One region of the Arsenophonus apicola genome, then DNA from elsewhere that is predicted to be linked to it. Evidence: riboswitches for the same ligand, from Rfam matches in the RefSeq annotation. Region 1 holds a riboswitch; each other region holds the start of a gene.
What was found. Region 1 has a riboswitch for magnesium ahead of LDL57_RS03325 (porin). Riboswitches for the same ligand answer to the same signal wherever they lie in the genome.

Region 2: linked by a shared signal. The riboswitch ahead of LDL57_RS12250 (magnesium transporter) and the one ahead of LDL57_RS03325 (porin) in region 1 are both predicted to bind magnesium.
Region 3: linked by a shared signal. The riboswitch ahead of LDL57_RS02140 (magnesium transporter) and the one ahead of LDL57_RS03325 (porin) in region 1 are both predicted to bind magnesium.

What each region holds. Positions count from the first base shown of each region.
Region 1 is NZ_CP084222.1:770,935-774,226, forward strand. It holds gene LDL57_RS03320 (lysozyme inhibitor LprI family protein) at 194-610, shown strand; gene LDL57_RS03325 (porin) at 729-1,793, opposite strand; M-box (ykoK) riboswitch at 2,066-2,235, opposite strand; gene LDL57_RS03330 (LysR family transcriptional regulator) at 2,390-3,271, opposite strand.
Region 2 is NZ_CP084222.1:2,565,614-2,568,905, reverse strand. It holds gene LDL57_RS12260 (YceI family protein) at 1-573, shown strand, start outside; gene LDL57_RS12255 (DUF6694 family lipoprotein) at 872-1,219, shown strand; M-box (ykoK) riboswitch at 1,393-1,565, shown strand; gene LDL57_RS12250 (magnesium transporter) at 1,638-2,702, shown strand; gene LDL57_RS12245 (SprT family zinc-dependent metalloprotease) at 2,729-3,235, opposite strand.
Region 3 is NZ_CP084222.1:500,473-503,764, reverse strand. It holds gene fruA (PTS fructose transporter subunit IIBC) at 1-173, shown strand, start outside; gene LDL57_RS02145 (DedA family protein) at 587-1,126, shown strand; M-box (ykoK) riboswitch at 1,392-1,561, shown strand; gene LDL57_RS02140 (magnesium transporter) at 1,694-2,632, shown strand; gene LDL57_RS02135 (MFS transporter) at 3,049-3,292, shown strand, end outside.

The DNA.
Region 1 (3,292 bases):
GATGAGGAGTAATTTAGCCAGCCTAAATTAGCGATCTACATAATGACGATAATTTCAGCATTGACAAATAACCATTCTTTTATTCAGGCTAAATCGTAATATTAATAAACAACCGACATTAATATCTCAACCAGCAACCTTGTCCTGTATACTTATATATTATTAATACCGATAAACCATTTGAGTTGATGCCATGAAAAAATTAATCATAGTTATCATGTTATTTATCAGTAAATTGGTACTTGCCGATAGCAATAATATCGATCAAGCGTTAGAGCAATGTTTAGCCAAACCAACAACAGTATCAACCCTCGATAGCATTGATTGTTACCAAAATGCGTTAAAGTTATGGGATAACGAATTGAACAAGCAATATCAATTATTAATCGCCGCTAAAGAGTTAAGCCCAAGATTCAAAACTGCGTTGAAAAAATCACAATTGGCATGGATAAAATATCGCGATCTCAACTTAGAAGCGATTAACCGCTTTTATGACAATCAGCAAGGAACCTATTGGGGGATCGCCGCGATGGCTAACAAAATTGAGTTAACTAAAAATAAAGCGCTGGAATTAACCAAATTAAGAACAAGCACTGAAATCGGTAATTAATAACCATTGGTTAATAAAAATAAATTTAGTTATGTGTGTCGTTAGTTATTTAATGACACACATAACTAACCATTACCATGAAAGATAACAGAAAATTCGCTCACAATAGTGATAAAGTTTAGAAACTATAAGTCATCCCTACCCCAATAACATTATCGCGCGCTAGCTCTAATTCGTTACCCCGTTGGCTATTTCTCAATAAATTAACTTTATAAGCAGCGTAAGCTTTGAAATTATGGTTAAAATTATAGTTAGTAAAAATATTAAGATAATTAACCACATCTACTTGCTTATCAGCCCGTGAATAAAAATAAGCTATTCCTGGCTCCAAGCCTGATGCAAAAGCATAGGAAGAAAGCAACTCAAGGGTATTAACTTTACCAAAGATCACTACATTATCATCGACTTCGTGGAAATGAATATTGCGGCTTTCGGAATATAAACCGGCAAATTTGACAGGTTCAGCGTCATAATTGAAACCTACCGCCCATATTTCCGCCGATTTACCCGCCCGGATCTGCTGTTGCTGCTGAGTTCTGTTGGAATAAAAATAGGCCACGGTTGCTTGCAAATTATCCGTTAAGTGATAATTAACACTAGCTCCCCAACCCTCACCATTTTGATGCTGAACCTCCTCATTATGGCTATTTTTGCCTTGATATTGCAAAGCAAAATTGAGTCCCTTAATCAAATTAAAAAAATCAGTTTGGCGATAAGTCAGCAAATTACTTGCTTCTTTGGTGGTTGAAATATCACTATCAGAAAAGAAATCACCGTCAAAAAGCGACAATCCATCGGTATAAGCAGCAACATCATAAATCACACCATAATTACGACCATAATCGATATGGTGAGTAGCATATTTTAATCCGGTAAAAGCCAAATTATTCTTTGATTCATTACTTTTGTCCCCTTCTCCACCATGCAATTCTATTTCATGTTCAAATTTGGCAAAACCACTAGCAGAATCGGTAAACTGACTATCTAACTCTAAACCCAGTTTTACTTTTATTTCATTACCATCTTGATCCTTATCTTTTGAACTCATTAGTTTAGATTCAATCTCACCATTTACCGCTATTCGACTACCTTGCTTATCATAAACGTCTACAGCCATAGTCCCGGGAATATAAAAACTGAAAAAAATTAAACCGGTCGATTTATTTTTAATAAAAGAAAACATGATACTTATCTCAAGACATATAAAAATTGATGAACTAGTCATCATACAAATATTTTAAATATACACAGCCTAATTAGTAATTAATGATAATCACTTTATGCTGTTTTAACCCAATAAAATAAACAGTTAATTTATCGGTATAGGAGAAAGAAGAGAGATATAGCTAAATCTAACTAAGAAAATACTTTGCTCGCTGAATGTCAAAAATAGAAACATATAGATACCCTATAATAAATCTCATATATAGGGGCGACCAGATGAAAGAGCATAGAACACTATCCCAATCGTCTTAGTTTTAGCACTATACAACGTATCCTATGAAAGGAAGTTACTTTGAGACAAACCTTAATACGATCTGCCTTGTCCTAACCTTGGGCGTCTCTCGACGTCGTGAGATCAGCAACTTGTGTTTGTATAGGAGCCTCGCCTAACGAGATATAACACTTTCGAATGAGCGCATATTATATGCGTAAAGAATTGGGAAAAAATATCCCATTGCTAGTTTGTTTATGTTTTATTTAATTATGTTAGCCATTTTACGCTAAAGCCAAGCAACGAGTCGTTAAATCAATGAAATAACAAACGGTGCTAATTACTTAATGATAACCAAACCACTCTTTTAATCCTGAGCTTAAAATGGCAGATATGGCAAAATAACAATAATCCGCTCGGTAATATAGCATCAATGAATGAATATTATTAACTTCATTTTTGTCGACTTTTATCTCTTTTAATTTTTTTGCCAAAATAGAATTAATAGCCATATGGTCAGGAATATAAGTAACTCCTAATCCTTTTTCAGCCAATTTCACACATGAATAATAATCAGTGGTTAACATCATTTCTGCATAAGGCAGAAAATGATATCGCTCATCATCGACCTTACCCTGTAATGAAGGATAAATAACCGTTTCAGAAGATAAAGATAAACTATTCACCCGTTCTTCTTTTGCCAAAGGGTGGGTTGGATCCGCCACTAACATCATTTGAATATCACCAACAACTTGCGCATTAATGTTGTTGTATATCTCAACACATTGTAAGCCTAAAACAAAATCTGCTTTGTTACTATTAAGGGTAAATTCAACATCAAATAAATCCGCATGAACAATATGTATTTCAACAGCGGGAAATTCCTTCTTTAATTTTAATACTACATCAGCAATCGCCTCTTCAGGAATCAATTGATTAAATGCTAATCTAATGGCGGCAGGATCTTTATTATTATTTAAAGCGAAAGAAAACTTTTCTAATTTTTGCAAAGATAACAAAAACATTTTAACCTTTGGTAATAAAATTTTACCATTACTATTTATATCCAAAACAGAACCATTCGAGCGTTTATCAAATAATGTATAACCTAATATAATCTCAAGTTCATTTATCCAACGACTAATTGTGGTTTTAGACTTATTTAATAATATCCCTGCCTGTAAAAAATTACCTGACTCAGCAGCAGCGACAAACGCCATCAGCATTTTATTTTCTATTTGTGGTAA
Region 2 (3,292 bases), 1.5 Mb from region 1:
AAAAAATTTTTTTTAGCTATAGTAACCGCAATTTTGCTATCGAGCATTAATACAGCAATAGCCGCTAATTATAAAATTGATAATGAAGGTCAACATGCTTTTGTTCAGTTTCGCATTCAACATTTAGGTTACAGTTGGATTTATGGTAGTTTTAAGAATTTTACTGGTAGTTTTACCTTTGATGAAAAAAATCCACAAAATGATCAAGTTAAGGTGGTGATCAATACTGCCAGCATTGATACTAACCATGCAGAACGCGATAAGCATTTGCGCAGTGCCGATTTTTTTAATGTAAAAAAATATCCGCAGGCAACTTTTATTTCAACTAAGGTTAGTCAAGTCAAGGGGGCTTATCATATCGATGGGCAACTGACACTAAATGGTGTAACAAAACCGTTAGTACTTAATGCTATCTTAATTGGTGAAGGTGACGATCCATGGGGAGGTTATCGTGTTGGTTTTGAGGCAACTGGAAAGATTAAATTGAAAGATTTTAACTTTAAAAAAGATCTTGGCCCTAAATCGCAAGAAGCTGAGCTGATTATTTCTCTTGAAGGTGTTAAATTACCATAAAATAAAAGTAATATTGAAAGAGCCTGTATAGGCTCTTTCGATTATGTTGGAAAAATAGCAGTATATTAAGCAAGCTATTTTAATTTATGGCTATTTAATGAATAGCAATTTGATTGTATTTAAATTTTATTTTTACTCTGTAACAACTAATAAGCAATCAAGTATTACTGTTAATTTTTGCCAGCAATATGAAAATTTTTTTTTACAATTATTCTCTTTAAATTTTCATTATATTCAAGTTTATTATTTTTAATTTTGCTATGCTGATAATTAAAGCAGTGAGAAGGGCGTTATATATATGAGATTTAATCTATTAATTTTCTTCATCAGTTTTTTGTTATTGGGTTGTGAGCAACAATTAAAACTAAATGGTGAAAATAAGCAATTATTACGTTCTTCTATTACTGAAGTACGAGATTCTCTCTCTTTTGAAAAACAGCAACAATTTGACGAAGCTATTGATATTACTATGTTTAATAGTATTAATTTTGATGAATATCGCCAACTTGGTGAAAGAGCTGCTTCCAGAGCATTGGAAAAACGGATTTGTCGAACATTAGATGGTAAAACAGCAGAACAAGTTATTAATGATGCAAAAAAGATAAAAATAGATCGCCTAGCATTTGATGAAAATTTGCTTTTTTAATTAAATAACTTACGATTTTAATTATTATTTTCGTTTATTAACTTAGCGGCTTGATTCTATTATTTACCAACTTAAACAAAAACTAAACCATAAGTAACACGATAATTGGAAAAGCTATTTAGCTTCATTATAATCTGCTCGAGTTAATATTAATTTTTAATATTAAGCACGGTGCAGTATCTCGTTAGGCGAGGCTCCTATACAAACATAGGTTACTGATCTGACGACGTCGAGAGACGCCCAAGATCAGGACAGGATATATCGAGTCAAGGTGTATCCCCATGTAACTTCCTGCTGGTTGCAGGATACGTTGTATAGTGCTAAAACTGAGACGTTGAGATAGCTTAATATTCTCGCATCTGGTTTTGCCCCTATTTGAGAACTGTTTGCAGTATATAACAGTGATAGGGTTTCGAAAATGAAGTTAACATCCCTACAAAAAACGGCTCCCAGCGTGGTGTGTCCGGCCAATAGTCATGCAGAAAATTTCAATGAGCAACATCATAATAATTTTGATGAAGTAAAAGTTAGTGCTTATATGAGTCAATCTTATATCGCTGTTTCGATGAATGATTCTGTTGCTGCTATTAAAAATAATCTGGCTAATATAATTACCGGCGATCAGATCCCGACTTATCTTTATGTCATTGATAAAGATAAATATCTAAATGGCCTGTTATTGATGAAAACATTATTAACCTCATCAAATGAACTCCTTGTCTCAGATATTATGCGACGTGATTTTTTTTCTGTTTCACCGGAACAATCACGTGAAGAGGTTTTTGCCCTGCTTAATCATTGTGATATTGATTCTATTCCGGTTGTAGAGTTTTCTAAATTAAAAGGAGTATTACGCGCTCAAGATATCGCTGAATTAATTGAGGATGAGAATACCCAAGATGCCCACTTGCAAGGGGCAACATTACCTTTAGAAGAGCCTTATATGTCGACCAGCCCAATAACATTATGGCGTAAACGCGTTGTTTGGTTATTGATGTTGTTTGTGGCTGAAGCCTATACAGGTACAGTATTGAAAGCCTTTTCCGATCAGCTGGAATCTGCCATTTCATTAGCTTTTTTTATTCCTTTATTAATAGGCACAGGCGGTAACAGTGGTACTCAGATAACTTCTACTTTGGTTAGGGCAATGGCGCTAGGAGAAGTGAGTTTACGTAATTTAGGTGTTGTGCTTAAAAAAGAGATATCTACATCATTTTTAGTGGCATTAACAATAGGTTGTGTCGGCATATTTCGTGCTTGGATCCTGGACGTTGGCTATCAAGTTACCCTGGTTGTTCGTTTGACTATGATGGCAATTACTGTGTGGAGTGCGATCGTTTCTTCTATTATTCCAATGGTACTTAAACGATTGAATATTGATCCTGCAATTGTTTCTGCGCCTTTTATTGCTACGTTTATAGATGGCACAGGATTAATCATTTACTTTGAAATTGCTAAGATGATTATGACTGATTTAGCGTGATCAACAGGGGAGAGTGAATTGCTCTCCTATTGATTCTGCCAAATAAGATATTGACCACATTTTTTGCAAATATACTCCCCTTTCCCGTGTTGGATTTTGTTGTGCCGGCGTAGAGTCAATTGATGTGATAGGTCGCACTGGCAATGGTAATGAAAGATCTGCTTACGAATTGAGTTTAATGCAAACTGATGCGTTGTCTGTGGTGGGACTTCGAGGATCACTGCCATCATCCATTTCCATTCTTTACCATGAGGGGCTGTTTTGCCAAAACAGTGATAAACCAACAAGTGGGCTAACTCATGAGGAATAACTTGATTAACAAAAATCTCACCATTTTCAATTAGTAAAATGGGGTTAAGACGAATTTCCCATGCTTGTAGATGGGCACTACCGGCAATGGTTCCTCGCTGTCGGTAATTAATCAACGGTGCTGTAAAGTTTTTTCCCAATTTAGTACTCGCGGTAGCCAGTTTGTTGCGTAATACGTGCATGACAATCTGTTGTAAAGCGATCGGTATTCGCTGTGATTTCATATTATTAATCTAGTTAAATGGCAAAGAGTGAGCTCAGAATAAAAGAAATTAATTTAT
Region 3 (3,292 bases), 270 kb from region 1:
CACTAATGGCGCCTCATGGTGGACTATTTGTTATGTTGATCCCTGGCGCGGTACAACCAATTATTGCTTATCTGTTAGCGATTATGTGTGGGACTTTAATCAGTGCAATATTATATGCCTATTTAAAAAGACCCGAAGTAGAAACTTCATTGAATAAAAAAATACTTAACTAATTATTTTGTCATTAACAAAAAGAGAATTGTTAATGACAAAGATAATCATTAATAGATTTACAAGCCTAAACAGAGAGTATGGTAAAATCAATCGGTTGCACTAAGATTTAATGCTAATTAAAATTTAAACTAGCTTAAAATAACTGGTCTGCTTGCTAGCTAAATAAAGACATTCTTTATTTGATATATATTGTTAACTAAAGCGATTGACCATTTAGCCAACCATTCACTAACATATGTCTATCTTGAGCAAAATTTTTATTTACTCATAAATTACTCAATTTAAATTTAGTAAAGTTAATCCTGTTATAGCAACAATTAAATAACTTTAATTTACGCTAATATAGATAAATTATATTATTATAATATTTTTTATTTTGTCAGAAATAACTCACTAATGAGAAAATAACGCAATGAAAACCGAAGAATTTATGACATATCTAAATGCATTTTGGTCAGAGATTAATTTACATCCGATATGGCTATTTACCATATTATTTAGCATAGCGATGAGCAAATCTACGGTTGTCTTATCTTCTTTTCTACCGCCGGCATCTGTTATGTTATTAACCGGTATTACTGCCAGTCTGCCAAAACTAAATAGTTTAGTTTGGTTGGCGATTACTTTAGGTGCCACCACCGGTTCAATAATTTCCTACTATTTGGGTAATCAAATAACCCGCAGGAATTTATTCAGTCGTTTTTTTAGTCGTTATCAATCAACTATTGATAATGCCCATAACAAATTACAAAACCAAGGAATAACCGTGTTATTTACATCTTGTTTTATAGCTGTATTAAGATACATGATCCCATTAGTCGCCGGCATGTTATTAATGAACCGAACTAAGGTATATAGTATTTGTTTATTATCAGCAGCTATTTGGGCAGCCGTATTTATTTTAATTGTTAAAGGCACATTTACTATTATTGCACCAGAAACATTTATGTAATATAAATGGCATTATTTAAGATAGTAAAAACAAAAAGTTAAAAGAATTTATAATGTTTTAATTTAAACCATCTAATTTTTATCCATTCATATTTCAAATAATCATCTCTTTTACTTTATAATAAAATAAAGACAACATTTTCTTATTTTGACTGTTGAAATTTGACTTTCTTAAATCTTAACTAAACAACTTAAAGAAAAAATTGTAATCAAGATAAGTAAATTTATAATCGCTGGCGTTCAACACTGTTGACGTGAAATACAATAAACGATCTCGTTATGGCGAGGCTACCTAACAAACAAAAGTTACTGCCGTACTTGCATGGAGACAGGCTTGTATTGGTAAAACAGGTATGATCGAATCAAGGTCTTACAAAAGTAACTTTCCGCTTGGAATACGTTGTTAGAAGCTAAAACCTAAACGTTGGGATCTCCTTCCCACGTTAGTTCGCCCCGGTGAGAGATTTTAACACCTATAGGGGACTTTTTTATGGCTTTACCTATCCAACAAAATACATTTAAACCTCGCTATCATGTTGACCAGGCAAACGCGACTGCCACTTCATATATGACACAGAATTATATGACTTTACCAGAACATATTTCTGTTGCAGAAGCAAAAAAAGTTTTTCTGGAAAAACTTGAGGAAAATAGTATTACTAACCAAATTTTCATTACGACTAATGAAATATTAATCGGTATTTTATCAGTGAAATCGCTTTTAAAACACCCAACTGATAGTGATAGCATCAACCAACTGATGAAACCCAATTTTTTCTTTGTGGCCCCAGATGCTAAACGCACAGAATTAGCAAAATCATTGCATGACTGCGGTTTCGATCTGGTGCCAGTATTAGATAAAGGTGTATTAGTTGGCGCCCTTAGCGAACGAGAAATTGATCGCATATTGGAAGATGATGCAACCGAAGATGCTCAATTACAAGGTGGTAGTTTACCGTTAGATAAACCCTATCTGCAAATGAGTCCTTTTGCCCTGTGGAAAAAACGTAGTGTATGGTTACTTTTATTATTTATTGCAGAAGCCTATACCAGCACGGTCATCAAATCATTTGAAGAGCAGTTAGAAGCGGTAATTGCTTTAGCCTTCTTTATTCCACTATTAGTGGGAACAGGTGGTAACAGTGGTACTCAGATTACGTCAACGATTGTTCGTTCAATGGCGATTGGAGAACTTTCCATCAGTCATTTATGGCAGATTTTACGTAAAGAAATGTCGACTGCGGTATTAATCGCCATCACTTTAGGGGCAGCAGGGATCTTACGTGCTAGCTTTATGAATATTGGTTGGGATATTTGTATTGTTGTCAGTCTGTCACTGATCTGTATAACTCTCTGGTCAGCCATTGTCTCTTCGGTCATTCCTCTACTACTTAAAAGATGTGGTATTGATCCAGCGGTAGTTTCAGCACCATTTATCACAACACTGGTTGATGGTACTGGTCTGATTATTTATTTCGAAATTGCCAAAGTTATCCTCAATATATAACAAACACAGGCTCGGTCAGTTACCGAGCCTTTATCATTAAAATCTAAATATTTACTGATTAAAATTAACGTAAAAATAACACCCAGTTATTCCCTAACTTATTCTAAATTGTAATAGTTTTTTAAGATATCACTGTCGTATGATCATTTAATTACATCAAAGTAAATTGCCATCTATTTTTCATCAATATTGTATTAATTAACAACTCGCCTACTGTAACGAATTTGCATTTTAATTTACTTAATTTGTATGATTTTAATTAAATAGGATTAAAAAACAGCGCAAATCAGATAAAACTAAATTAAAGCTCAACAAAAAATAGAAAAGTTTGCTAGTTAGCAGCAACTCCGTTTGAATATCGATCCTGAAATTTTCCTGCATGCTTGAAATAAAATTTTCTATTAAGGGAAATATTTATGAAAAAAATTAACAGACAAAATTTGGCTTTCTTTACTTTTGGCTTAGCATTGCTCACTATGATGGGTATTTTAGGGGTTGATACTTATTTGCCCTCTATTCCTGATATCGCAAAAGAATTTAATAAAAGTCTCTCATCAACCCAGCTTTCAATCATGGCCTATACCTTGGCAATTGGCTTAGGACAATTAATCTTTGGTCCACTTTCCGATGCCATTGGTCGCCGCAGAATTATGTTAACCG